Regions from separate parts of the Lysinibacillus sp. BSL11 genome, predicted to be linked through region 3. Evidence: riboswitches for the same ligand, from Rfam matches in the RefSeq annotation. Region 3 holds a riboswitch; each other region holds the start of a gene.

Region 1 (3,735 bases), on a different contig from region 3:
ATGATGACAATCTCTTATCTTGTCTCAATCATCCTAACCTTTTCATCCTTTTTCGTGAACATCAACGGTCAATCTTCGCTAGAAATCGCTAATCGTTTTTCTGTAGTATTTGCACCAGTTAGTGTAAGTCATGTAATTTGGATTATCATTTATTTTTTACTCGGTTATTGGTTAGTTATGAACATGAAAAAGACAACTTTGAAACAGTCTGCGCTTTTTAGTTGCATAAATATATTACAAGCATTAATGATATATGTCTGGCACCATGAGTTATTTATTGTTTCTCTTGGCATTACATTACTCTTAGTCTTGTATTTGTTTATGTTGTATAATACGTACCCTCTTCAGAACAAATCCTTGTTTGGTCGTATTCCTTTCTCTATTTATTTAGCATGGATGACATTTATTTTTATCACAAATACAAGCTTTACGTTAACGGCTTATGGTTGGAACGGCTTTGGTCTTAGTACGCCTCTTTGGGCAGTGATTTTACTTACTTTAGGAGGAGCCATTGCGCTACATATCCGTTTCCATCACTTTGATGTTATGTATCCAAGTGTTTTTATTTGGGCTTATATTGGAATCGCCATACATAATGGTTTTGATGAGCTACTTGTCACTACAGCCGCTTTATTTTTATGCGGTGTTCTCTTTGTTGGCATTTTTTTTATTAAAAAAAATCCTGCCTACCAAAAATAATTTGGTTAGCAGGATTTTTTCATTGCATCCTATTCTTCGTCTAATGACGTTAAGATAATTGGTTTATCTTTTGTTACAATGACTGAATGTTCGATTTGAGCTACAAGTGATTTATCAGGTGTCACGAATGTCCAGCCATCACCTGCTTCTACGATATGCTCTGCATTTGCTGAGATAAATGGCTCAACCGCAAGGACCATACCTTCTTTCATAATAGTAGAATCCCATGCATCGTAATAATTTAAAATATGGTTTGGTTCATCATGTAAAGATTGACCTAAGCCATGACCTGTTAAATTCATAATAACAGTTAACCCATTAGCATTTGCCTCGCGTTCAACAGCTTTACCAATTTGATTTAATTTAGATCCAGCCTTTACTTTTGTCATTGCTCGATCAAAGGCACTTTTAGCAACACGGCAAAGCTTTTCTTTGTCCTCATAGCCATCACCCACAACAAATGAAATACCTGTGTCAGCAAAATAGCCATTTAAAGAACCAGAAACATCAATATTTACGATATCTCCTTCTTGAATAACACGCTTTCCTGGAATACCATGTGCTACTTCTTCATTGACACTAATACATGTATACCCTGGAAAATCATATTCTCCCTTTGGTCCTGAAATAGCGCCAGCCTCTGCAAACATGCGACCAGCAATTTCATCAAGCTCAAGTGTTGTAACTCCTGGCTTTGTTGCAGCTTTCATCGCTTCGCGAATTTCAGCACAAATGCGTCCTATTTTTTTAAAAGCTTCAATCTCTTCTTGCGTTTTTACAATCATGTATAACGTCCCTTTCATCTAATATCTATTCTTTAATATAACATAACTTTTTATGCGTATAACGATAAACGCTTTAAATATTGTATGCTTTCCTACTTTGCAAAGTGCTAAAAGAGCTATTCACGATAAAAAAGCCCCTCCACTCATGTGAAGGGACTTGCATTAAGCTTTTCTTTGCATTAATTGTGGAGCGGCTGTGAATAAAAGAACACCAACGATTGCCGTTAAAATGGTTGCTGGTAGCATATATGTACCATTGTAGATGATGGAATAGATCCATGCATTTTGGTCACCGGCATATTCGGCAAAAAATACAGCACCAGCAATTGTATGTGCTGTGTATCGTAAGAAGCCTGCGAAAACGGTACCTATGATTATATAAAGTGCCATTTTTGTTTTGTTCATATGTTTAGCAGCGTCTAACACTGGTCCACGAACAACCGCCGCTAATCCTACAACTGTAAAAGCAACTCCATAATCCAGGAATCCTTGTAGCCAGTGCACAATCGTAGCACCAAACATGGTTTGCATTACACCTACGAGTAATCCAGTTGTTAGCCCAGCTACTAAGCCCCAGCGAAATGCTATTAACATAATTGGTACCATAACAAGACTAACTGAGCCGCCTTGTGCCCATACTTTAAAGGAAACCTGATCCAGTACGAGACCAATCGCTGCAAAAATCGCAATCTCCACTAGCATTAATAGTCTTTTTTTGTCCATACATATTCTCTCCTTTGTTCCGATGTAGGATACAAGAGCAGGAATAGAAAAGCGCTGATATGTCTCTTTCTGACACCTTTTTTCCTTTAAGGACGAAAAAACGATGTCAGGACAGAGCCTCACATCGTACAAGTGTCGGTTTCTATCCACATCCCTACGCAAGCGTTAACTTACAGGTTCGAAGAGTCAAGGCATTACGTGCCCAGTCTCAGCTGACATCATCAGCTCCCCTTGTGGTCGTTACATCTGAATTTATTTGAACAATCTCATTGTACGCAAAGGATTGAAGGATTACAACCTTCCATACATCATTTTTTTGAAACTTTGCTGTTTTTCATGCGTAAATATTTAAAAAGGAGGTACAACTATGGAGAATCAAAAAATTTTAGCTGCCTTTAGTTATCTTAGTATTTTCTTCGCCCCTTTTATCGTTCCATTAATTGTATATTTTGTGACAAAAGACAGTGATGTAAAAAGCCATTCGATTCGTGCACTTGTCTCTCATTTAATACCTTTTGTTTTTGGCATTCTATTCTTTATTGTCTTTGTTTTTTCCACATTTAGTTTAGATCCAACCTCCAATAACAAGACGGTGATGATTATTTGGTTTGCTTCATTCGCCATCTATGCTCTCGTCTCACTAGGTATTGTGATTTGGAATATAATTCAGGCTGTTCGTGTTATCCGTTAATGTTTTATTTTTAAGTGAAACAGGTAGTAGTAATTGTAAAAGGAGCTGTTTTGGGATGAAAGTATCAAACGTTGTAAAAACTGCCGTCAAGTTAGCACCTATTGTTATTCCTATCGTAAAAAAAGTAATGGCTGCAAAAAAGGGCACAACACCTAATACCACCACTCGAAAAAAATAAAACGAAGGCGTATTCCTATACGCCTTCGTTTTATTTCACTTCAAAATGGGTTTGACTATGGCCATTCAATGTTTTTTCCACGTGTAAAACTGCTGGCATCGCAGATTTCAATTCAGGCACATGAGAAATAACGCCAATCATACGACCAGAATCCTGTAAATCAATTAATGTATCAATTGCTTTATTTAGTGATTCCTCATCGAGTGAGCCAAAGCCCTCATCAATAAACATCGTTTCAATATGAATATTACCTTGGAAGCTTTGAATCACATCTGCCATCCCCAATGCAAGGCTCAATGAAGCATTAAATTTTTCGCCACCTGATAAAGTTTTGACATCTCGTAATTGATCCGTATAAGCATCATAAACATCAAGACCAAGGCCACTTTGCTTCGCATGCTTTTCTAATCTATCTGAACGTCTAAGCTCGAATTGACCGTTTGATAAATGATACAGACGTATATTGGCAGCTTCTGTAATTTGATCTAAGTAGTTAATTTGTATATACCGCTCAAAGGATAGCTTTTTCGAGTTTTGTCCATTTAATAATCCATAGAGCTCCTTTACTCGCCCTGCTTCTTGTTCAAGTAAATGAAGCTCTTTCGCTATTTCTTCCACCCTTTCACTAAAGCCTTGGCATGCTTGTATAAAGCCATTCA
Region 2 (3,735 bases), on a different contig from region 3:
CGCTGCAATGACAATCGGGAAAAAGCACACAAGACAGATAATGATAAGCTTCGGTAATAAGCCAAAGCCAAACCAAATAATAAGTAGCGGTGCCAAGACTAGAATAGGAACATTCTGCGACATAATAAGAATTGGATAAAACAGTTCTCGAATAAAATTAAATCGATGCAACACTACTGCCACCGTTAGCCCACAAGCGATGCCAATGGCCAAACCTAGTAGAGCTAGCTGTACCGTAGCAAATGCATGTGGTAGAAAGGTTTGATACGAACGGATGGACTCCGACAAAATACTACTGGGTGCGGGTAATAACCAATGAGGAACTTCAGCGAACCGCACGATTAGTTCCCATATGAATAAGAGGAAGGCGATAAAAATTATCGTCCTTCCCTTGTGTAATGCACGTTTCATTACTGATATTTCTCCGTTAATGTATCCATCGTAATACCCGTTGGCTGATATAAAATTTTCACTTGTGTAATGACATTGATGGCACCAAGCTCGATCATCTTCTCATTCATTTTTTCAATGATTTGGAGCAATGTTGAAAGCTCACCCTCCATCGTTGTTTCCAATGGATGAACCTCATATTTCACCCCAGAAGCATCGATCACCGCAATTGCTGCATCTACATACGGTATCACATCTTCATATTTCTCTGTCTTCGGAATGATTTGTACACTGATTAATGAATTTGCCATCTTATTTGGCCTCCTTTTTAGGTAAGAACTCATTAGTAAAGGCTTTTTTCGCATCAAATTCGCCCTCTAGTACTTGATTGCTAGACATCCATTTCGCATAATTTTCCCACACAGAAAGCTTTTGCTCTCCCCATTGCTTGGCATCATCCTGGTATTTATCAGCCAGCCATTCCTGACTTTTATGCACTAACGCTTTATCTAAATCAGGGGCCGCTTCGATTAAAATATCCGCCGCTTCACTTGGGTTTTCAATTGCGTATTCATAGCCCTTCGCTGCCGCTGCCACAAAGGCTTTGACTACATCGGGGTTGTCCTGTATCATTTTTTCATTTGTAGCTAAAACGGGCGTATAATAATCTAATTGATCACTATAATCTGTAAGATATAGCATATTAATCTTTTCCCCACGCAGCTCAGCCTCAATACCAGTCCATGCATAATAAATCCAAGCAAAATCAATGTCTTTTTCCATCATTGTGAAGAAATCTAAATCCCCTGCATTGACAATATCTAGCTTATTAATATCTGCCTTTTCTTTTTGCATTAGTGATTGTAAGACGGCTTGCTCTAATGGCGCACCCCAACCACCATAGGTTTTACCTTCAAAATCCTTTGGCGATGTAATGCCCTTTGAAGCAATAGAAGCAAAGCCAGATGTATTATGCTGTATAATTGCTGCGATTGAGACCAGCGGCACATCCTGTACTCGTGCCTGTGTTATGCCTTCCTGATAGCTCACGCCAAAATCCGCCTTTCCAGAAGCAACAAGCTGATCTGCACCCGCCTCACCAGGCATAATAATATCAACATCTAAGCCCTGTTCCTCAAAATAACCGAGTTTTTTTGCAACATATAGTCCTGTATGATTTGTATTCGGCGTCCAATCCAGTACCACAGACACCTTTTTCAGCTTGTCAGCAGCCTGCTTATCCTCCTTGTCACTACAGCCTGCTAATGTTAATAGTGCTACCATTAGAATAAATAACCATTTCTTCATGTGAAAGCCTCCCAGTTTGTAATATGAAAGTGTTCATGAATGAATGTTGTCACCAGAAGAAAGCGTATACAATGTTGGCAAGCTGTTGCTTGAAAACATAAAAAAACGCCTAGGATTCCTCCCAGACGTATTGCAATCAATCTTCAAAACTTTGCTTTTTTGAATAGATGTTCCCTACGCTGGTACGAGCCAAATCAGGTTCAAAGGGTCAGCGTCTATCGGACACAATCTCAGCTAGCAATTACTAGCCCCCCTACATTCTTTCGCTATGAACTTTTCGATGATTATTATACCCATAGTTTCACTTAAATGACAAGGTGCTATTTTTGAAATGAGCTTAAAGCCCAGCACTCCTAAGAGACTGGGCATTCTTTTAGCTTGGTTTCTGTTCTTTTTTGGCTGTGACAACATGAGAGATTGCCCCATCTGTTGCAATATCCACTTTAAATGAACCGTTGGAATGGCGATCCGCACGAGACAATGCTTGCACGTCAATCACCTCTTGAACACCTTTTTCAGTTTCAATCACAACCTGCTCCCCGTCTGTTGCTTGAACAACTGCCACAATTCGGTGAGGGTTTGCTTTTAACTCTGTTAATACTTTTAGTCCACGTTTTGCACGACCTGCTACTTCAACTTCAGCGACATTCATTTTCTTCACGGCCCCACGCTGTGTCACAATCACTACATATTGGGTAACATCAGGCTGTAATACATTGACGCCAACTAAGGCTTCTCCATCTTTTAGTGTGATCCCTTTCACACCGCCTGTTTTCACACCTGTCACAGGTAGTTCCTCCATTGGGAAACGAATTGCATAGGCTGTATCCGTTGTGAGCATCAGCTCCACGTCATCTGTTACAAACGATGCATAGATCATCGCATCACCAGCCTTGACGTTCATCGTTTTAATAGGCTTTGAATAACGTGTCACTGCATAGTCTACGAGTGGTGAGCGCTTAATTTGACCATCTTTTGTGGCTGTGAAGACATACGTATTTGGCTGTTCAAATGTTTCGAAGCCATAAACCGCAATAATCGATTCATCTTCCCCTGTTGGGACAATACTTGAAATATGCTGACCGAGATCCTTCCAACGTATATCAGGCAGCTCATGAACAGGCTGATAAATATAATTGCCTCGATTTGTGAACAGCAATAGATGGTGCTGTGTATTTAAGTTTGCTTCATACAATAAATAATCTGAATCCTTCATGGCAAAATCTTGCCCATTTGAAGCGGCATGAGAACGTGTGGATGTGCGTTTAATATAACCATCCTTCGTTACTGTTACGACAACCTCCTCACTTGGCACAAGGACATCCAATGTAATTTTAATTTCTTCAATTTCTTGCTCAATCTTCGAGCGGCGAGGCTCTGTAAAGCGTTTCTTAATATCAAGCAGCTCTTGTTTAATAACACGCACAAGCTTAGCCTCACTTTGTAGAATCCCCTCTAGCTTCGCAATTAACTTATCTAACTCGTCCTGTTCCTGACGAAGCTCTGTAATATCCGTATTCGTTAAACGGTATAATTGCAGGCTTACAATGGCCTCTGCCTGTACTTCTGTAAAATCAAACTTCTCTTGTAAATTAAGCTTTGCATCCTTCTTATCATTAGAAGAACGAATTGTCGCAATGACTTCATCTAAAATCGAAAGAGCTTTAATTAATCCATCTACAATATGAGAACGGTCCTTTGCCTTTTGCAAATCATAAATGGAGCGGTTTGTTACCACTTCTTTTTGATGGGCAATATACGCATCTAGCAATAATGGCAATGTCATCATCGTTGGACGACGATTATGAATGGCAATCATATTAAAATTATAAGCTACCTGTAAATCCGTTGTTTTAAACAAGTACTGTAAAATTCCTTGTCCTGGTACATCCTTTTTCAGCTCAATTACCACTCGTAAGCCTGTACGGTCTGATTCATCACGAATTTCCGCAATGCCTTCTAGTCGTTTATCTACACGTTGCTCATCAATTTTTTTTACAAGATTCGCTTTATTTACATCATATGGTAACTCAGTGA
Region 3 (3,735 bases):
CAGAGGAAGTTAGAAAGCTAGCAGAACAATCTAAAAATGAAACAGAAATTATTAAGAGTACAGTAGAAAGCATTCTTGAAAATTCTCAGCAAACGGTTGCTGTTATTGCATCTAATGCAGATTTAATGCAATCTCAAAATGAGTCAGTACAAAGCACGCAACTAGCGTTTAAAGATAGCAGTGACTTGTCAGGTTCAATTGCCAATTCTATTAGTGAATTAATGAATAAACTATCTAGCATGTTAGAGCATAAAAATCAGGCAATCATGGCTATCCAAAGTATTTCGGCTATTTCAGAGCAAACAGCAGCCTCTGCGGAACAAGTAAGTGCTTCTGCAATGGATCAACAAGCAGAATTACAAAAAGTAGCAGAGTCTATTCAAAATATGAACGATATTTCAAACGAGCTACAAGAAGTTGTAAATCGATTTAAGCTTGTTTAAAAGCAAAGGCTGCCTTCAATATAGAGGCAGCCTTCTTTGATTGTGAAAGTCAGAGAAATTGACCTAGAAGGAATTCAACACTACTATTAACACTGGAAGGGGGACATTGATATGATGTATCTCGGAATGATTTTCTTTCAAATTGTTGTTCCTATTTTAGTGTTACTTGTAATAGGCGCTATCCTACAAAAGAAATTTCGCTTTAATTTAAAAGCATTGTCTCAGCTTATTACATATTGCTTTATGCCGGCAGCTGTTTTTGTAAATTTATATGAAACACATGTGGAGTTATCGGTACTGGGAGAGGTCGGATTATTTATTATACTCTTTATCGGTAGTCAAATGTTACTCAGTCATTTTATGGCAAAAGGGCTAGGTTTAGCTAGAACAGAGGCAGCTGTCTTTAAAAATAGTGTGGTGCTTATTAACTCTGGCAATTACGGTATTCCAGTTGCTCAAATGATATTTGCCACGCAACCTATTGGAGTAGCCATTCAGGTCATGCTCGTAATCTTTCAAAATATGACTACGTATACATATGGATTATACAATTTAATTTCTTCTACAAAGTCGGGTATGACAATCATCAAGGATTTCTTTAAAATGCCTATTATTCATGCGCTGATTATAGGTGCCGCTATGAACTATTTTGGTATCGGTATTCCACAGTTTATCAAAATACCAGTAGAACATGTGGCAGATGGATTTATTGCTGTGGCCTTAATTACTTTAGGTGCGCAATTATCACAACTAGAGATGAAATCAATGTTTAATAAAACCGTCTTTATCAGCTGTTTTACGCGATTAATTATTGGACCATCTGTTGCATTAGCCATTATTTATATATTGGGATTAGATGGAGTCGTCGCACAATCACTGTTTATAGCTAGTGCCTTTCCAACATCCCGTAATAGTTCTAGTCTAGCATTGGAATATGATGTAGAATCAGCAACAGCCGCGCAAGCTGTTTTATTTTCAACCATTGTAAGCTGTATAACTGTAACCATTGTGATCTATTTTGCGGAAGTATTATTTACCTAGTAAGATAAAAAATAACTTCCATCTCTTAGTATTATCTGCTACACTAGCATCAAACTAAATAGTATTAACTAGGGGAGTCTGATGAGTCAGGCTGAGAGGGAAACGCTACGAAGTTTCTTGACCCTTTGGACCTGATCTGGCTCATACCAGCGTGGGAAAGTTAAGAAGCTATTGCAGAGTATGCAATCAATAGACCTTTACATTCGTGGCCGGATCCAAATAATTATTTTGGATTCGGCCTTTATTTTTTGGATTGTTGGGGTGAGCTAGAATCGGTCCTTATATCAAAATAAATTTAAGGGAGAGAAGTAGCTCATGTCAGCAATTAGTGAAAAGAATATTACCATTATGTCTAGCTTTGAAGGAAGCAAAAAAGTATATGTGGAAGGATCACGCCCAGATATTCTAGTACCTATGCGAGAAATTGCATTAAGTCCGACAACAGGCAGTTTTGGAAATGAAGAAAATGCTCCTATTCGAGTATATGATACGAGTGGGCCCTATACAGATCCAGCCTACCAAGTAGATATTACGAAAGGTTTACCTGCCTTACGAAATGCATGGATTCAAGAGCGAGGGGATGTAGAAGCATATGAGGGACGCTCCATCAAACCGGAGGATAATGGCTTTCGTCATGTTGATGACCCGCGTATTCAAGAAAATGTCTTCCCTGAGTTGACGAGAAAGCCTTTGCGTGCTAAAAAAGGTAAAAATGTGACACAGCTTCACTATGCACGAAGGGGGATTATAACGCCTGAAATGGAGTTTGTAGCGATTCGTGAAAATATGAATCCTGAATTTGTACGTTCAGAAATTGCAGCTGGACGAGCTATAATGCCTTCTAATATTAATCACCCTGAGGCAGAGCCAATGATTATTGGGCGTAATTTTCATGTAAAGATCAATGCGAATATCGGGAATTCTGCTGTATCTTCTTCCATTGCGGAAGAAGTTGAGAAAATGACCTGGGCAACTCGATGGGGCGCAGATAATATTATGGATCTATCGACTGGTAAACATATTCATACAACTAGAGAATGGATTATTCGAAATGCTGCAGTGCCAGTGGGAACAGTGCCAATTTATCAGGCTTTAGAAAAGGTAAATGGTGTAGCAGAGGATTTAACGTGGGAGGTTTATCGTGATACTCTCATTGAACAAGCTGAGCAGGGTGTGGATTACTTCACCATTCATGCAGGTGTCCTTTTACGCTATGTACCACTAACAGCAAATCGTGTGACAGGTATTGTATCTCGAGGGGGCTCTATCATGGCACAGTGGTGTTTATATCATCATCAAGAGAATTTCCTGTATACACACTTTGAGGAAATCTGTGAAATTATGAAAGCTTATGATGTGGCTTTTTCCTTAGGTGATGGTTTACGCCCAGGCTCAATTGCAGATGCCAATGATGAGGCGCAATTTGCAGAGCTTGAAACACTAGGCGAGCTAACACAAATTGCTTGGCAGCATGATGTTCAGGTGATGGTTGAAGGACCAGGTCATGTACCAATGCATCTGATTAAAGAAAACATGGACAAGCAATTAGAGGTTTGTAAGGAAGCGCCCTTCTATACATTAGGACCACTCACAACAGATATTGCTCCAGGTTATGACCACATTACATCAGCCATTGGGGCAGCCATGATTGGTTGGTTTGGTACAGCGATGCTTTGTTATGTGACACCAAAAGAGCATCTTGGTTTACCAAATCGCGAGGACGTTCGTGTGGGCGTTATCACTTATAAAATTGCTGCACATGCTGCTGATTTAGCAAAAGGTCATCCAGGTGCACAACAACGAGACGATGCACTGTCTAAAGCCCGCTTTGAGTTCCGTTGGCGTGATCAATTTAATCTGTCCCTAGATCCAGAGCGTGCAGTGGAATATCATGATGAGACACTGCCAGCAGAGGGAGCAAAAACAGCACACTTTTGTTCTATGTGCGGGCCGAAATTCTGTAGCATGAGAATTTCACAGGACATTCGTAATTATGCGAAAGATAAGGATTTGAATACGACTGAAGCGATCCATCAAGGTATGAAGGAAAAGGCAGAGGAGTTTAAAAAAGCAGGCAGTCGAATTTACCAATAATGAAAGAAAAGGCTTATGTCAAAAAATAGACATAGGCCTTTTTTTAATCAAAAAACTCCATGTGAATAGTGGATTCACATGGAGTAAAAGTTGGATTTGGATATCAATAATAAAGTGGAATATTAAACGTTTGTTGGTTGTTTTACATATGGATTTG

Evidence for each region. Region 3 has a riboswitch for thiamine pyrophosphate ahead of thiC (phosphomethylpyrimidine synthase ThiC). Riboswitches for the same ligand answer to the same signal wherever they lie in the genome.
Region 1: another riboswitch for thiamine pyrophosphate. It lies ahead of thiT (energy-coupled thiamine transporter ThiT); the one in region 3 lies ahead of thiC (phosphomethylpyrimidine synthase ThiC).
Region 2: another riboswitch for thiamine pyrophosphate. It lies ahead of RCJ95_RS09505 (ABC transporter substrate-binding protein); the one in region 3 lies ahead of thiC (phosphomethylpyrimidine synthase ThiC).

What each region holds. Positions count from the first base shown of each region.
Region 1 covers NZ_JAVGCX010000016.1:80,979-84,713, reverse strand. Annotated here, with positions in the region: gene RCJ95_RS18670 (hypothetical protein) at 1-699, shown strand, start outside; gene map (type I methionyl aminopeptidase) at 729-1,484, opposite strand; gene thiT (energy-coupled thiamine transporter ThiT) at 1,647-2,207, opposite strand; TPP riboswitch at 2,342-2,449, opposite strand; gene RCJ95_RS18655 (DUF4870 domain-containing protein) at 2,575-2,898, shown strand; gene RCJ95_RS18650 (hypothetical protein) at 2,954-3,076, shown strand; gene RCJ95_RS18645 (AAA family ATPase) at 3,107-3,735, opposite strand, start outside.
Region 2 covers NZ_JAVGCX010000007.1:15,843-19,577, forward strand. Annotated here, with positions in the region: gene RCJ95_RS09495 (ABC transporter permease) at 1-411, opposite strand, end outside; gene RCJ95_RS09500 (thiamine-binding protein) at 411-701, opposite strand; gene RCJ95_RS09505 (ABC transporter substrate-binding protein) at 703-1,698, opposite strand; TPP riboswitch at 1,853-1,963, opposite strand; gene parC (DNA topoisomerase IV subunit A) at 2,072-3,735, opposite strand, start outside.
Region 3 covers NZ_JAVGCX010000019.1:64,935-68,669, forward strand. Annotated here, with positions in the region: gene RCJ95_RS20235 (methyl-accepting chemotaxis protein) at 1-443, shown strand, start outside; gene RCJ95_RS20240 (AEC family transporter) at 555-1,484, shown strand; TPP riboswitch at 1,545-1,659, shown strand; gene thiC (phosphomethylpyrimidine synthase ThiC) at 1,800-3,578, shown strand; gene RCJ95_RS20250 (catalase) at 3,701-3,735, opposite strand, start outside.